3 regions of the Streptomyces sp. NPDC007905 genome follow, and region 1 is predicted to be linked to each of the others. Evidence: riboswitches for the same ligand, from Rfam matches in the RefSeq annotation. Region 1 holds a riboswitch; each other region holds the start of a gene.
What was found. A riboswitch is a leader RNA that binds a small molecule or an ion and turns the genes downstream of it on or off. The one in region 1 is predicted to bind cyclic di-AMP.

Region 1 (5,564 bases):
CCGCCCGACCCCGCGCACTCTGGCCCGCGCGCTGCCCGCGCTCCTCATCGCCGGCGGGATCCTGTACGACCTGCTCACTCCGCGCGACTTCACCGCCGTCCCCTTCTTCACGGCCGCTCCGCTGGTCGCCGCACCCCTGTCCGCGCTGCGGGCCACGGTGCTCACCGGCCTCGCCGCCCTGGTCGCCACCTTCGCCGTGCACGCCCGCTACGGCACCGGCACGGACGTGAGCCTGGTCACCGAGGTCGTCACCGTGGCCACCGTCGCCCTGCTGGCCGCCGCCATCAACCGCGTCGTACGCCTCGGTGACCGGCGGCTCGCCTCGGCACGGGAGATCGCCGAGGCCGCCCAGCGGGCCGTGCTGCCCGAGCCCGCCGCACGGATCGCGGGCTTCGACATCGCGGCCCGGTACGAGGCGGCTCAGGAGGACGCCTTCATCGGCGGCGACCTGTACGCGGTGCAGGACAGCCCGCACGGCGTCCGGCTGGTCGTCGGGGACGTACGCGGCAAGGGCATGGGGGCGGTCGCCGCCGTCGCCGTGGTGATCGGGGCGTTCCGGGAGGCCGCCGAGCAGGAGAGCACGCTGGAGGCGGTGGCCGAACGGCTGGAGGGTGCGCTGGCCCGCGAGGGCACCCGGCGGGACGGGATCGACGCCGTCGAGAGCTTCACCACCGCCGTGCTCGCCGAACTGCCGCACGGGGGCGGCGTCGTCCGGATCGTCAACCGCGGCCATCCCCCGCCGCTGCTGTTGCACGACGACGGCACCCTGCGCAGCCTGACCCCGCAGGAGCCCGCGCTCCCGCTCGGCATGAGCGACCTGGGCCGGTGGCCCGACCGCGCGACCGAGTTCGGCTTCCCGAGCGGAGCCACCCTGCTGGTCTACACCGACGGCCTGTCCGAGGCCCGCGACGCCCACGGCCGCTTCTACGACCCCTGGCGCCGGCTCGCCGGACGCCGCTTCCATGACCCGCGCACCCTGGTCGTCCGCCTCGCCGCGGAGGTGCGCCGGCACTCCGGGGGCGGGATGACGGACGACATGGCGCTGCTCGCCGTACGGCGACCGTGACCGCCTGCACCGACAGTGAGCGGATGGGAGCCCTCCGCATAACACCTGAGTCACCCTCAAAAACGCCGGGACTCCTGAGCATCGGTCAACTCGCCCGATTTCCTCCGGTCCTGACGCGTACGTCCAGCCGGAGAAAGGTTAACGATCAAGCCGAACAGCTTGGAATCTGACACGTGGGTCTATTAACGTTCGATAACGCAGCGCGGTCGTCCCAGCCGTCACAAGAGACGGCTCCGTGCGCACGCGCCGAATCCCGCAAGGGAACCGGGGAACCACCACTTTGGGGTGAATCACGCGGATGCTGCCGTGAACTGCTCTGGTCCACGGCCCGTATACGCGCGTAGGAGACCTTCCTGCTCCGAACCCGTCAGCTAACCCGGTAGGCGGAGGAAGGAAAGGAGCACGCCCGCGTGGCGTCCAACCCGCCTGCCCCCAAGGCCCCGTTCGTGCCGGCCCAGCGTGAGACCGACACCTTCGGCTACGGCGACTACCGCACCGAAGAGGGCCCCTGGGAGGAGTGGAATCCCACCGAGGACTCCATCCGACCCGTGCGCGGCCGGCACCGCGTCGCCAAGCAGCGCGGCGGCGGACTCGCCCGCAGCTCCACCGTCCTCGGCGTCGGCGTCATAGCCGCCGTCGGCGCGGGCGGCATGGCCAGCGCCAACACCGGCAAGCCGCCGGTGTCCATCTCCATGCCCGACCTGCCCTCCGTCGGCTCCCTGTTCGGTGACGACTCCTCCGACGCGCCCAAGGCCACCACGGCCTCGCTCAGCACCCTCGGCACGACCTCCGCCGACAGCGACCAGAGCGACGCGGGCGAGGCCCTGCGCAACCGGATCATGGCCCAGGCCGAGCAGCAGCGGAGCAAGGTCGACAGCAAGGCCACCGCGGCCGCCGTCGCCGCCGCCGAGAAGCAGACCGCCGACGCGGCCGCCAAGGCGGAGAAGGAAGCCGCCGCCAAGGCCGCCGCCGCCAAGGAGAAGGCCGAGGCCGCCGCCAAGAAGCAGGCCGCGGCCGAGCGCCTGGCCGAGCTGGCCAAGGAGTACCGGCTGCCGGTCGTCTCCTACACGATCACCGGTACCTTCGGCCAGCCCGGCTCGATGTGGTCCTCCGGCTACCACACCGGCCTCGACTTCGCCGCCCCGACGGGCACGCTGATCAAGGCCGTCCACGGCGGCATCATCACCGAGGCGGGCTGGGCCGGCGCCTACGGCTACCGCACGATCCTCACCCTGGACGACGGCACCGAGCTGTGGTTCTGCCACCAGTCCTCGATCAACGTCAAGGTCGGCCAGAAGGTCGGCACCGGCGACGTCATCGGCCGCATCGGCGCCACCGGCAACGTCACCGGCCCGCACCTCCACCTGGAGGTCCACCCGAACGGCCAGGCCACCGGCATCGACCCGATGACGTGGCTGCGCGGCAAGGGCCTCACCCCCTGACCAGCCGCTGACCCGGCCCCGACCGACCCCTCATCCGGTCCCCGGCAGCCCTGACGGCACCCCCCCGACGTCAGGGCTGCCGGTCCTGTGTTCACACACCGTTCGCGCGGGAATCCCGGAATGGGCGGTACCGGAGTGACGGTTGAAAAGAAGCATGACCGATTCTCTGCGCAAACTCGGCTCCTCCGACCTCGAGGTCTTCCCGCTGGCCCTCGGCGGCAACGTCTTCGGCTGGACCGCCGACGAGGAGGCCTCCTTCGCCGTCCTCGACGCCTACACGGCCGCCGGCGGCAACTTCCTCGACACCGCCGACTCCTACTCGGCGTGGATCGAGGGCAACAAGGGCGGTGAGTCCGAGACGATCATCGGTAAATGGGTCAAGGCCCGCGGCAACCGCTCCGACGTCGTCATCGCGACCAAGGTCAGCCAGCACCCGGAGTACCAGGGCCTGTCCGCGGCCAACATCAAGGCCGCCGCCGACGCCTCCCTGCGCCGCCTGGACACCGACTACATCGACCTCTACTACACCCACTTCGACAAGCCCGAAGTGCCGGTGGAGGAGATCATCGGCGCGCTGGACGAGCTGGTGAGGGCGGGCAAGGTCCGGCACATCGCCGCCTCCAACATCTCCGCTGAGCGCCTGCGGGCCTCCCTCGACCTCTCCGACCGCGAGGGCCTCGCCCGGTACGTCGCCCTCCAGCCCCACTACAACCTGGTCTCCCGCGACACCTACGAGGGCCCGCTGCAGGACCTCGCCGCCCGTGAGGGGCTCGCGGCGGTCCCGTACTTCGCCCTCGCCTCGGGCTTCCTGACCGGCAAGTACCGCCCCGGTACGAAGGTCGACAGCGCCCGTGCCGGCTCCGCCGCCAAGCACCTCGAGTCCGAGCGCGGCCAGAAGGTCCTCACGGCCCTGGACGAGATCGCCACCGCCCACGGGGTCCCGGTGGCCACGGTCGCCCTCGCCTGGCTGGCCGGCCGGCCGACGGTGACGGCCCCCATCGCCTCGGCCCGCACCGTGGAACAGCTTCCGGCGCTGCTGGGAGTGGCGCAGCTGCGGCTGACGCAGGAGGAATCGGACCGTCTGACCCGGGCTTCCGCCTGACTCCCTCTCCGCGGCGACGGCGCCCGGTCACGACGACGTGGTCCGGCGGTGCCGACGCCCCTCACACCGAGGTCTAGGACCGATACGGGTTGTAGACGGGATACGGCACCGTCGGGTGCCCGTATGCCGCCCAGTACGCCGTAGGCACGGGCGCCGGTGCGGAGGCCCGGGCCGCGTACTCCAGTGCCGGCCGGGCGACATCCCTGCGCTTCCACAGCTGGGTGAGCAGCTCCTGCTCCCGTACGACGAAGTCGGCCCCGGCCCGGCCCCGCCGCCCCCGGTGCCGCAGGAAGGCCAGCGAGGTGGCGTACGCCTCGTACTGCGCCACCGCCCGGGCCGCCGGCCGCCCCCCGAAGTGCTGCCGGGCGTGATCCCGGGCCATCCGCCGCGCCCGCATCGAGCCCAGCACGAACGGCTCGGCCGGCCCCAGCCACCCCGCGTACACATACGCCGGCAGCTCCTCCCGCACGGTCCGCAGCTCCCGCTGCCGCGTCCAGATCGTGAGCCAGGTCAGCAGCCCGAAGGCGGGCAGCATGAAGGCGCCGTAGACGGCGAGGAACCCGAACTCACCGAAGGTCGAGGAGCCGTTCCAGAAGGCGTGCATGCTCATCGCGAGCAGCAGCCCGCCGAACGGAACCAGGACGCGCCGGGCGTGCTGCCGTTCGGCCGAGAGGGCGGCTATGCCGAAGCCGATGCCGGTGAGCACGGTGAACAGGGGGTGCGCGAACGGGGACATCACGATGCGCACGAAGAAGGTGGCGGCGGTGACGGAGACGAGGCCGCGGTCGCCGGTGAGCTGGTCGGTTCCGAAGGCCGTGCCCAGGTAGAGGATGTTCTCCGTGAAGGCGAACCCGGTCGCGGTGACCCCGGCTATCACGACACCGTCGACGATCCCGGTGAAGTCCCGTCTGCGGAAGAGGAAGACCAGGAGCACGGCCGCGGCCTTGGCGGACTCCTCCACGATGGGCGCGATCACGGTCGCGCCGAGGGTGTTGGCACTGCCCGGGTCGGCGGTCGCCGTGGCGATCCACTTCGTCGCGAAGGTGTTGGCGACGATGGCTATCAGCGCCGCCGCGCAGGCCCCCCAGGCGAACGCGAAGACCAGATTCCGCCAGGGACCCGGCTCCACCCGGTCCAGCCATCGGAAGGCCGCTATGAGCCAGGGCACGGGCAGGACGGCCAGGCCCAGTCCGACCAGGAAGCCGTCGGTGCCGGTCTGCCTGCGTACCATCGCGAGGATGACCAGTCCGGACAGTGCCAGGAGCGTGATCAACGCCCCGTAGCGCACCCACCGGCGCTGCCACCAGTGCGGATGCGCTCCGCTTCCGGGGCCGGGTGAGTAGGTCGGGTACGGAGGACTGGTGGCCACGGCATCGACCCTAACGGTGACCGGACGAAGGGGCTGGTGCTGCTGTCGGAGTGACTGGTCTGATGCGGTTACGGGTTCCGGTGCGGTACGCGACGAAAGAGCAGATCGTTCACGACATGTCCCTTGTCCAGTCCCTGGCCCTCGAAACGGGTCAGCGGCCGGAAGCCGGGACGTGGCGCGTAACCGCCGTCGGGCTGGGTGTTCTCGAAGTCCGGATGCGCGGTGAGCACTTCGAGCATCTGCTCGGCGTACGGCTCCCAGTCGGTCGCGCAGTGCAGGATCGCCCCGGGCTTCAGCCGGGTCGCGGCCAACGTCAGGAACTCGGGCTGGATCAGCCGTCGCTTGTGGTGCCGCTTCTTGGGCCAGGGGTCCGGGAAGTACACGCGCAGTCCGTCGAGCGAGTCGGGCCGGAGCATCTCCCTCAGCAGGATGATGGCGTCCCCGTTGCCCACCCGGACGTTGGACAGCCCGTTCTGGTCGGCGAGGTTGAGCAGGTTCCCCTGCCCCGGTGTGTGCACGTCCACGGCGAGGATGTTGGTGCCGAGGTCGCCGGCCGCCATCTGCGCGGTGGCCTCGCCCATCCCG
Region 2 (5,564 bases), on a different contig from region 1:
TGAGTTGTCCACAGGCGTTGCCACCAGGGGGCGACGGGCCTAATGATGTTCGCACTTGAGCGGATCTGTTGGCACCTGTGAGGTTCTCGATGGTGGACATCGCCGAAAACGGTCGTACGTGGCTCCTGTCGGGGCCCACCAGCAGCTATGCGCTGCATCTGACCGATACGGACGAGCTGCTGCACCTCCACTGGGGGCCACGGATCGCGCTCGCCGACGCCGAGGCGCTCGCGGTGAACCCGCTGCCCGCCTACTGGCCCTTCGAGTCCCCGCTCGACGGCCGCGAGGAGTACCCCGTCGAGGGCGGTCCCCGCTTCGTCCGCCCCGCCCTGTCCGTGCGCACCGAGGAGCGGCGCGGCACCGAGTGGCGCCTCGTGTCGTACGACACCGAGGGCGGCGCCGACGGCGACCAGCTGCGGCTGCGCTTCGACGACGACGGCATGGCGGTCACCCTGCACTACCGGATGCGCGGGGACGTCGTGGAGCGCTGGGTGACCGTGGCCAACGGCGGGCACGCGCGCGTGGAGCTGCTGCGCGCCGACGCCGCCACCTGGACCCTGCCCGACCGCGAGGGCTGGCGGCTGTCCCAGCTGCACGGCCGCTGGGCCGCCGAGTCCCTGCTCACCACCGCCCCCCTCACCCACGGTGAGAAGGTCATCGGCAGCCGCCGCGGCCACACCGGCCACCAGCACCTGCCCTGGGTCGCGCTGGACACCGACGCGACCGAGGAGCGCGGCGAGGTCTACGGCTGCGCGCTCGGCTGGTCCGGCTCCTGGCGCATCGCCGTCGCCCAACTCCCGGACGCGCGCGTGCAGATCACCGGCGGCGCGGGCTACGACGACTCGGGCCTGCTGCTCCTGGAGCCGGGGCAGTCGTACACCACACCCGTCTTCGCGGGCCTGTGGAGCGACGGCGGCTTCGGTGGGGCCAGCCGCACCTGGCACGCCTACCAGCGGGCGTACGTCATCCCGGACGCGGACCGGGACCGGCCGGTGCTGTTCAACTCCTGGGAGGCGACCAACTTCGACATCTCCGAGCAGCAGCAGACCGCCCTCGCCCGGCGGGCCGCCGCGATCGGCGTCGAGCTGTTCGTGGTGGACGACGGCTGGTTCGGCGCCCGCACCAGCGACCGGGCCGGTCTCGGCGACTGGACGCCCAACCCCGACCGCTTCCCGCACGGCCTCAAGCCCCTCGCGGACCAGGTGCACGGCCTCGGCATGCAGTTCGGCATCTGGGTCGAGCCCGAGATGGTCAACCCCGACAGCGAGCTCTACCGCGCCCACCCCGACTGGGTGCAGCACCAACCGGGGCGAAAGCGGACGGAACTGCGCAACCAGCTCGTCCTCAACCTCGCTCGCGAGGACGTTCAGGAATACCTCTGGAGGCAGCTGGACACCCTCCTGTCCAGCGCCCCGATCGACTACGTGAAGTGGGACTTCAACCGCTGCTTCACCGACGCCGGCTGGCCCGGGGAGCCGTACCCGCAGCGCCTGTGGGTCGACCACGTCCGCGCCCTGTACGCCCTGCTGGACCGGCTGCGCACCGCCCACCCCCAGGTCGCCTTCGAGTCCTGCTCGGGTGGCGGCGGCCGGATCGACCTCGGCGTGCTCAGCCGCACCGACCAGGTGTGGACCTCCGACAACACCGACCCGCTCGACCGGCTCGCCATCCAGCACGGCTTCAGCCAGATCCACCCCGCGCGGGTCATGGCCGCCTGGGTCACCGACAGCCCGAACACCCAGCTCAACGGGCGGGTCAGCCCGTTGCGGTTCCGCTTCGTCAGCTCGATGGCCGGGGTGCTCGGCGTCGGCGGCGACCTCACCGAGTGGACCGAGGAGGAGCTGTCCGAGGCCCGGCAGTGGGTGGAGCTCTACAAGGAGATCCGTCCGGTCGTCCAGCGCGGCGAGCTGTACCGGCTGCGGCCCCCGACGGGTGGCCTGAGCGCCGTCCAGTACGTGCTCGGGGGTGAGACCGCGGTCCTCGTCTGCCTCCAGGCGCAGAGCTACGGTGAGCCGGTGCCGGCGCTGCGGCTGCGCGGACTCGACCCGGCAGAAGCGTACGAATGCCGCGAAACGGGCGAGGTCCACCGGGGAGCGGTCCTGCTGCACCACGGTCTGCGCACCGGACTGAAGGGTGACCTGGATGCGAAAGTTATCCGGCTGCGCCGTATCTGAGGCTTCTGACCGAATTGCAGCCTTCATTGCAACTCGCTCTGGAATAGCACGGCATGGGGAGGCGGTGCGTGAGGAGCGTCATATTCGTGACCGTGTGTCGCGCGTCATGTGCACGTAATTCCCGTGGCGGCGGGGGTAATTGAAAGGGTGCAGGATTCGGGTATTCACGGAGGGTGACCGTACATTCCCGAATTCGATCAGCTGGAGCACTCACGCCGGGAAACTGCTGCTTGTCCGGGTGCGTCTCGCTCGCTTACGTTCGCCACCAATCCGGACGGAACGCCGAATCCTGCCGCCGCCCGGAGTCCCCACACACTTGACCCGTGTTCGGCAGGAGCGGGGGACCCACCAGGTATGACTGCCTGTCCCGGTCTCCGGGGCACAGGCTCGGGGTGCAGCCGCGCGTGGCGGCCGGGCAGCTCCAGCCCGAACCCGACAGCTCACCTCGCAGGCGCCGGAGAGGAACGAGCCATGCCCGCGAAGGGTAAGCACCGACGCCCGAAGACCCGGCGTCTCACCCGCTCGATCGCCGTCGCCGGGACCGGCGGTGCCGCATTGGCCCTGCCGCTCGTCGCAGCCGCCGGAGCGCACGCCGCCACCACGCAGTCCGTTGCCGGTAAGGCCGCGCAGTCCCTTCCGGCCGTGGACAAGACGGCTGAGAAGAAGGCCACCGCGCAGTCGAACGCGGGCGTGCGCAGCTACACGGTGAAATCCGGTGACTGCCTGGCGGCGATCGCCGACGAGCAGAACGTCAGCGGCGGCTGGCACCGGCTCTACGAGGACAACCGGCAGGCCGTCGGCGCCGACCCGTCGCTGATCCACCCGGGTCTGAAGCTGTCCCTCGGCGCGAAGGCGGCGACGACGCACACCGAGTCCGCCGAGCCCTCGCGGGCCTCCCGGAAGCCGCAGGCGACCCCGTCGGCCCCGGCGACCACCGCGACCGCGGCGGCGCAGACCCCCGCCCCCTCCACCGGCTACACCCTCCCGGTCACCGGCGCCACCATCGGCACCGGCTACCACGTGGCAGGCAGCATGTGGTCCAGCGGCTACCACACCGGCGTCGACTTCGTCGTGCCGACCGGCACCCCCGTCAAGGCCGTTGCCGCCGGCACCGTCGTCTCCGCCGGGTGGGGCGGCGCGTACGGCAACCAGGTCGTCATCAAGCTGAACGACGGCTACTACGCCCAGTACGGCCACCTCTCCCAGCTCTCCGTCTCGGCCGGCCAGACCGTGACCGAGGGCGGCCGGCTCGGTCTGTCCGGTGCCACCGGCAACGTGACCGGACCGCACCTGCACTTCGAGATCCGCACCACGCCCGACTACGGGTCGGACATCGACCCGGTCGGCTACCTCCGCTCGCACGGCGTCGCCGTCGGCTGACGACCACGCCGTAAACCTCTTGCCTGACACGCCGCCGACGGCCGGACCCCGATCCCCGGGTCCGGCCGTCGGCGTGTCGGGCCGGCTGGCGTATTCCCGGCCGAGGGTGTTGGGGAAGTGGCTTATCTCACCGTCCGTCAACCCTGAATTACGGTCGCGTAGGTCACATCCGAAGGTGAATCATGGTCCGACGTGGCAGACGATTCGAAGAATGACAGCAGATCAGTGATCGGGTCGTACGTGGCGGTGGGGGACAGCTTCACCGAGGGCGTCGGCGACCCCGGCCCCGACGGGGCCTTCGTGGGCTGGGCCGACCGGTTCGCGGTACTGCTCGCCGACCGGCGGCCCGAGGGCGACTTCGCGTACACGAACCTGGCGGTGCGTGGAAAGCTGCTCGACCAGATCGTGGCCGACCAGGTCCCCAAGGCCGTCGAAATGGCCCCGGACCTCGTCTCCTTCTGCGCGGGCGGCAACGACATCATCCGGCCCGGCACCGACCCGGACGAGGTGGCCGAGCGCTTCGAGCGCGCCGTGGCCCGGCTCACCGGGGCCGCGGGCTCGGTCCTGGTGACGACCGGCTTCGACACCCGTGGCGTTCCCCTGCTCAAGCACCTGCGCGGCAAGATCGCCACCTACAACGGGCACGTCCGCGCCATCGCCGACCGGTACGGCTGTCCCGTGCTCGACCTGTGGTCCCTGAAGTCCGTCCAGGACCGCAGGGCCTGGGACCACGACCGGCTGCACCTCTCACCCGAGGGCCACACGCGCGTGGCGCTGCGCGCCGGCCAGGCCCTCGGCCTGGACGTCCCGGCCGACCCGGAGCAGCCCTGGCCGCCGCTCCCGCCCCGGGGCACCCTGGAGGTCCGCCGCGACGACGTCCACTGGGCCCGCGAGTACCTCGTCCCGTGGATCGGCCGCCGGCTGCGCGGCGAGTCCTCCGGCGACCATGTGACGGCCAAGGGCACGCTGTCCCCGGACGACATCAAGCTGTGGATCGCGTCGGTGGCGTGAGGACCGCCATGGCCCCGTACCGCGAACCCGGCGGTGCGGGGCAGGCTCACGGGAGCGCCCCGGCAGGACGGCTCAGCGCACCCGCTCGGTCAACGCCTCCCGCGGCAGCCCGAGTTCCCGGGCCAGGGCGTCGTCCACCCACTGCTGGGCCCGGGACCGCGGCACCGCGCCCGGGTACGACGTCAGCTGCACCGCGAGCCCGTCGAGGAGCGCGGTGAGCCGCAGAGCCGCCCCCGCCGGGTCGGCGCACTCGAACTCGCCCGCTGCCACGCCCTCGGCGACGACCTCGGCGATCGCCGCCTTCCACTGTTTGTCCAAATCCCGGGTGACCTCGCGGAGAGCGGGTTCGCGCAGGGCCACCGCCCAGCCCTCGATCCACAGCCGCCAGCCCTTGGCCTGGCCCGTGGGCGCGTACCAGCGCACCGCCGCCCGCAGCCGGCGCAACGCCGAGGTGCGCCGGCCCAGCAGCGCCCGCAGACGCGCGAGATCGTCCTCGGCCGCATAGGTGAACGCGGCGGCGACCAGCTTCTCCTTCGTCGAGAAGTGATACAGCACCAGCGCGTTGCTCACACCGAGCGCGGAGGCCACGTCGGCGATCCTGACCGCCGCCACGCCCCGCGCCTCGATCTGCTCGATGGCGGACCGCAGCAGCTCCTCCCGCCGCTCCGCCACGCTCAACCGCACTCTCGCCACGCGGTCACCCTAATGCGTCGGTCAGAGCCCCGCCGAAGGGGCCTGCTTGCTCCGGCCACTTCGCGTGCCACCGGCCGGGCCGCCGTCAGCGGTACCAGCCGAAGCGCTCCGCGATCACCGGCAGGCGGTCCGTGACCAGGGCGTGGGCGGCGGCGCGCGGTGTCGTCCGGTCGGTCTCCGCGCGGGCGAGCACCAGATCGATCAGGGCGCGCATCGAGCGGCGGATGTGGGCGAACGCCTCGTCGGCGTCCGGGCCGATGTCACCGAAGAGCGTCCACCACCACCAGGCGTTCGTCGCGGAGTTGA
Region 3 (5,564 bases), on a different contig from region 1:
ATGGGCTCCCTGCTCGCCGCCCTGGACGACGAGTCCATGGAGAACCAGCGGGACGTCGTCAAGAACGAGCGCCGCCAGCGCTACGACAACGTGCCCTACGGCACCGCCTTCGAGAAGCTGACCGCCCTCACCTACCCGGAGGGCCACCCCTACCACCACACGCCGATCGGCTCGATGGCGGACCTGGACGCGGCCACCCTGGAGGACGCGCGCCAGTTCTTCCGCACCTACTACGCGCCGAACAACGCGGTGCTCTCCGTGGTCGGCGACATCGACCCCCAGCAGACCCTCGCCTGGATCGAGAAGTACTTCGGGTCCATCCCCGGCCACGACGGCAAGCCCGCGCCCCGCGACGGCTCCCTGCCGGAGATCATCGGGGAGCAGCTGCGCGAGGTCGTCGTGGAGGAGGTCCCGGCGCGCGCTCTGATGGCCGCCTACCGGCTCCCGCACGACGGCACCCGTGACGCGGACGCCGCCGACGTGGCCCTGACCATCCTCGGCGGCGGCGAGTCCTCCCGCCTGTACAACCGGCTCGTGCGCCGCGACCGTACGGCCGTCACGGCCGGCTTCGGCCTGCTGCGCCTGGCCGGCGCGCCCTCGCTCGGCTGGCTGGACGTGAAGACCTCCGGCGACGTCGAGGTGCCGGTGATCGAGGCCGCGATCGACGAGGAGCTCGCCCGGTTCGCCGAGGAGGGCCCCACGCCCGAGGAGATGGAGCGCGCCCAGGCCCAGTTGGAGCGCGAGTGGCTGGACCGGCTCGGCACGGTAGCCGGCCGCGCCGACGAACTGTGCCGGTACGCCGTCCTGTTCGGCGACCCGCAGCTCGCCCTGACCGCCGTCCAGCGTGTCCTGGAGGTCAGCCCGGAGGAGGTCCAGGAGGTCGCCAAGGCCCGCCTGCGCCCCGACAACCGCGCGGTCCTCGTCTACGAGCCGAAGTCGCCCGAGGCCGTCGAGGACGCCGACGTCCCCGAGGACCCGGAATCGGAGGCCACGGTAGAGGCCGGTAACGACAACGAGGAGACGGCCAAGTGACCGAGCTCGCCACGATGGACTTCCACCCCCAGCCGCAGCCGGGTGCGGCCAAGCCCTGGGCGTTCCCGGCCCCCGAACGCGACACGCTGGACAACGGCCTGACCGTTCTGCGCTGCCACCGTCCCGGTCAGCAGGTCGTCGCCGTAGAGGTGCTGCTGGACGCGCCCCTGGAGACCGAACCGGCCGGCCTGGACGGCGTCGCCACGATCATGGCGCGGGCCTTCTCCGAGGGCACCGACAAGCACTCGGCGGAGGAGTTCGCCGCCGAGCTGGAGCGGGCCGGCGCCACGCTCGACGCGCACGCCGACCACCCCGGCGTCCGCCTCAGCCTGGAGGTCCCGGCCTCTCGCCTGGCCAAGGGCCTCGGTCTGCTCGCCGACGCCCTGCGCGCGCCCGCCTTCGCCGAGAGCGAGGTCGAGCGGCTGGTCCGCAACCGCCTGGACGAGATCCCGCACGAGCTGGCCAACCCCTCCCGCCGGGCCGCGAAGGAACTCTCCAAGGAGCTGTTCCCGGAGACCTCGCGCATGTCGCGCCCGCGCCAGGGCACGGAGGAGACGGTCGAGAAGATCGACGCGGAGGCCGTACGCGCCTTCTACGACCGCCATGTCCGGCCCGCCACGGCCACCGTGGTCGTGGTCGGCGACCTCGCCGGCACCGAGCTGGACGCGCTGCTCACCGACACCCTCGGCGCATGGTCCGGCACGCCGGGTCAGCCGCGGCCCGTGCCGCCGGTGACCGCCGACGACACCGGTCGCGTCGTCATCGTCGACCGGCCCGGCGCCGTCCAGACGCAGCTGCTGATCGGCCGGATCGGCCCCGACCGGCACGACCGCGTGTGGGCCGCCCAGGTGCTCGGCACGTACTGCCTCGGCGGCACCCTCACCTCCCGCCTGGACCGCGTCCTGCGCGAGGAGAAGGGCTACACGTACGGCGTGCGCGCCTTCGGGCAGGTCCTCAGGTCCGCGCCGGAGGGCACCGGTGCCGCGATGCTCGCCATCAGCGGCTCCGTGGACACCCCGAACACCGGTCCCGCGCTGCAGGACCTGTGGACGGTGCTGCGCACGCTCGCGGCGGAGGGCCTGACCGACGCCGAGCGCGATGTCGCCGTGCAGAACCTCGTCGGGGTGGCGCCGCTGAAGTACGAGACCGCGGCGGCCGTCGCGAGCACCCTGGCGGACCAGGTCGAGCAACACCTGCCGGACGACTTCCAGGCGACGCTCTATCAGCAGCTCGCCGCCACCGGCACCGTGGAGGCCACCGCCGCGGTCATCAACGCCTTCCCGGTGGACCGGCTGGTGACCGTGCTCGTCGGTGACGCGGCCCAGATCAAGGCGCCGGTCGAGGCGCTCGGCATCGGCGAAGTCACCGTCGTGGCGGCCGAGTAGGAGCGAAGCCGCGCACGCGCGCGTGGGGCCCTGGCGACCGACGGGTCGTCAGGACCCTTCGCAGTTGCCGTGCGGAGCCCCCTCCAGATGTCCGAATTGGGGCAGACGTTGCCTGTCTGGCCTGTGGGATGCGCTACAAAAGCCCGGATCCGTTTGGGAATCGAAAGTCGCTCACCGTAGCGTCTTCGAGGCTGTTCGTCAGGCAGTGCGCCGCGCCCGCGGCACCGGACAGTCATCGCCGAGTCCCCGTACGGCGCGAGCCAGGGGAGCCGGGGACCCAACCACAGTCCCTGGGGTGAATCGGACGCCCGCGCGTGAGCGAGGGGGTCCGTAGGAGACCTTCCTGCTCCGAACCCGTCAGCTAACCCGGTAGGCGAGAGGGAAGGAAAGGACCAGCCACTTCATGGCGTTCATGTGCGCCACCGGGAAGCACCGCAAGCCCGGCCGGGTCAAGCGCACCACGGCTCAGGCGGCCGGCATCGCGGCCCTCACCACCACCGGTGTCATCGGCACCCTCGCGGCCACCCCCGCGCTCGCCGCGGAGAACTCCGTCGAGCAGACCGGTCTCACCCCTGTGATCACCGTGAGCGACGACGTCGCCGAGCAGATCGACGAGCAGGCCGCCGCCCAGAAGCAGGCCGCCGACCGGAAGGCGGCCGAGGAGGCCGCGGTCAAGGCGGCCGCCGAGCGGGCCGAGAAGGAGCGTGAGGCCAAGGTGCGCGCCGCCCGCGCGGCCGAGCGCAAGCGCCTGAACGCCTTCGTCGCCCCGATCGTGCACTCGTACGTCTCCACGGGCTACAAGACCGGCGGCTCCCTGTGGTCCTCCGGTTCCCACACCGGCATCGACTTCCACGCGGCGAGCGGCACGCCCGTCCACGCGGTCGGCTCCGGCACGGTCGTCTCGACCGGCTGGGGCGGCGCGTACGGCAACCAGATCGTGATCCGGATGGCCGACGGCATGTACACCCAGTACGGCCACCTGTCGTCCATCGGCGTCACCGTGGGCCAGAAGGTCACCCCGGGCCTCCAGATCGGCCTGTCCGGCGCGACGGGCAATGTCACCGGGCCGCATCTGCACTTCGAGGCCCGTACGACCCCCGAGTACGGGTCGGACGTCGACCCGGTCACCTATCTGCGCAAGCACGGCGTGGACGTCTGACCCTCCACCGCACGGCATCCCGAAGCCCCGGCTCACCAGCCGGGGCTTTCGCCGTTTTTCGCCCTGCCCGCCGCATCCGCTGTCCAAAAAATATCCATGGATTCAGGCCTGCCGTCGGAAATTCCGGCTCATTGGAATAGAGTCACGGAACACACGTCCATCGTCGACGTTTCACGGGGATTAAGACGGAGGTCGGTCATGCGTATTCCGGCGCACTCGGTGTGCACGGCGATCCGGGACGACATCGTGGCCGGTGTCTACGAGCGCGGCAGCCGCCTCACCGAGGAAGTCCTGGCCCGCCGCTACGGCGTCTCGCGTGTCCCCGTCCGCGAGGCCCTGCGCACCCTGGAGGCGGAGGGCTTCGTGGTGACCCGGCGGCACGCGGGCGCGTGCGTGGCCGAGCCGACCGAGCAGGAGGCAGCCGACCTGCTGGAGATGCGCATGCTCCTGGAGCCGCTCGGCGCCTCCCGGGCCGCCCAGCGGCGCACCGAGGCCCATCTGAAGGTGCTGCGGGGACTGGTCCGGCTGGGCCAGGAACGGGCGAGACGGGGCAGCAGCGAGGATCTGCGCTCGCTGGGCGGCTGGTTCCACGAGACGCTCGCGCAGGCCTCCGGCAGCCACTCACTGACCTCGATGCTGACCCAGCTGCGGCACAAGATCGCCTGGATGTACGCGGTCGAGGCATCGCCGAATCCGGTGGAGTCCTGGGCCGAGCACGGCGCCATCGTGGACGCGGTGGCGCGCGGCGACGGGGAGCGTGCACGGGCGATCACGGCGCTGCACTGCGAGCGCTCGACGACCGCGCACCGGCTGCGGTTCGCCTCGGGAGGCGACCGGACGGAGCGTGTGAGGAACTCGCAACACGCCGTAAACATGTCGGGCCTGCGGCATTAACACGGGCGCCGTATACAAAGAAGTGATATTCGGTGGACGTGAATTCCCGCTGCCCTTTTTCTGGCGTGCCATCACAATTCACCGTCGCGTGCCATCCCGTGCCCGGATGAATTCATCCGTGCCCGCCGTGAATTCCTCCGGCGGCTGCCGAAAACGCGGAAGCCGCGTCACCCGCAAAGGATGACGCGGCCTCCCGGTACCGCTCAGACGGTCTCGGGGAGCTCTTCGAGGCCCTCGGAGACCAGCTTGGCCAGACGGTCCAGGGCGGCATCGGCGCCCTCGGCGTCGGAGGCGAGGACGATCTCCTCGCCGCCCTGGGCGCCCAGGCCCAGGACGGCCAGCATGGAGGCCGCGTTGACGGGGTTGCCCCCGGCCTTGGCGATCGTCACCGGGACGCCTGCGGCCGTGGCGGCTCGGACGAAGATGGAGGCGGGGCGGGCATGGAGGCCCTCGGCCCAGCCGACGTTGACGCGGCGCTCAGCCATGTGTTGCTGCCCTTCGGTGTTCAGAGTTGTCTAGACCAGTTTCCCATATCGTGAAGCGTGCCCGGAGCGGTCCTTCGTCCCGCTCCGGCGTGTCGTCGGACCGCGGCCTCGGTCCGACTTCCGTCCTCCACAGACTGCCTCGCGCCGTTGTCGGACGCGAGCCGTACTCTGGGGCCCATGCAGAGCCCGGCGGACCGGCAGGACCGGCACGAGTACCCCGCCCACTGGGAGGCGGACGTGGTGCTGCGCGACGGGGGTACCGCGCGCATCCGGCCCATCGCCGTTGATGACGCCGACCGCCTGGTCAGCTTCTACGAGCAGGTCTCGGACGAGTCGAAGTACTACCGCTTCTTCGCGCCGTACCCCAGGCTCTCCGCCAAGGACGTCCACCGCTTCACACACCACGACTTCGTGGACCGGGTGGGACTCGCGGCCACCATCGGGGGCGAGTTCATCGCCACCGTACGCTACGACCGCATCGGCGCCGACGGCATGCCCGCGTCCGCGCCCGCGGACGAGGCCGAGGTCGCCTTCCTGGTGCAGGACGCCCACCAGGGCCGAGGGGTCGCCTCCGCCCTCCTGGAGCACATCGCGGCCGTCGCCCGCGAG

Region 2: linked by a shared signal. The riboswitch ahead of ACFZDC_RS38965 (peptidoglycan DD-metalloendopeptidase family protein) and the one ahead of ACFZDC_RS39815 (peptidoglycan DD-metalloendopeptidase family protein) in region 1 are both predicted to bind cyclic di-AMP.
Region 3: linked by a shared signal. The riboswitch ahead of ACFZDC_RS08200 (peptidoglycan DD-metalloendopeptidase family protein) and the one ahead of ACFZDC_RS39815 (peptidoglycan DD-metalloendopeptidase family protein) in region 1 are both predicted to bind cyclic di-AMP.

Annotation. Positions count from the first base shown of each region.
Region 1 covers NZ_JBIBKS010000042.1:16,920-22,483, reverse strand. Annotated here, with positions in the region: gene ACFZDC_RS39820 (SpoIIE family protein phosphatase) at 1-1,066, shown strand, start outside; cyclic di-AMP (ydaO/yuaA leader) riboswitch at 1,301-1,469, shown strand; gene ACFZDC_RS39815 (peptidoglycan DD-metalloendopeptidase family protein) at 1,477-2,508, shown strand; gene ACFZDC_RS39810 (aldo/keto reductase) at 2,663-3,610, shown strand; gene ACFZDC_RS39805 (PrsW family glutamic-type intramembrane protease) at 3,684-4,979, opposite strand; gene trmB (tRNA (guanosine(46)-N7)-methyltransferase TrmB) at 5,048-5,564, opposite strand, start outside.
Region 2 covers NZ_JBIBKS010000038.1:46,895-52,458, reverse strand. Annotated here, with positions in the region: gene ACFZDC_RS38970 (alpha-galactosidase) at 90-2,174, shown strand; cyclic di-AMP (ydaO/yuaA leader) riboswitch at 2,478-2,643, shown strand; gene ACFZDC_RS38965 (peptidoglycan DD-metalloendopeptidase family protein) at 2,646-3,554, shown strand; gene ACFZDC_RS38960 (GDSL-type esterase/lipase family protein) at 3,780-4,565, shown strand; gene ACFZDC_RS38955 (TetR family transcriptional regulator C-terminal domain-containing protein) at 4,638-5,258, opposite strand; gene ACFZDC_RS38950 (Glu/Leu/Phe/Val dehydrogenase dimerization domain-containing protein) at 5,344-5,564, opposite strand, start outside.
Region 3 covers NZ_JBIBKS010000003.1:399,825-405,388, reverse strand. Annotated here, with positions in the region: gene ACFZDC_RS08210 (insulinase family protein) at 1-1,032, shown strand, start outside; gene ACFZDC_RS08205 (insulinase family protein) at 1,029-2,417, shown strand; cyclic di-AMP (ydaO/yuaA leader) riboswitch at 2,644-2,808, shown strand; gene ACFZDC_RS08200 (peptidoglycan DD-metalloendopeptidase family protein) at 2,821-3,576, shown strand; gene ACFZDC_RS08195 (FCD domain-containing protein) at 3,775-4,470, shown strand; gene ACFZDC_RS08190 (HPr family phosphocarrier protein) at 4,674-4,955, opposite strand; gene ACFZDC_RS08185 (GNAT family N-acetyltransferase) at 5,133-5,564, shown strand, end outside.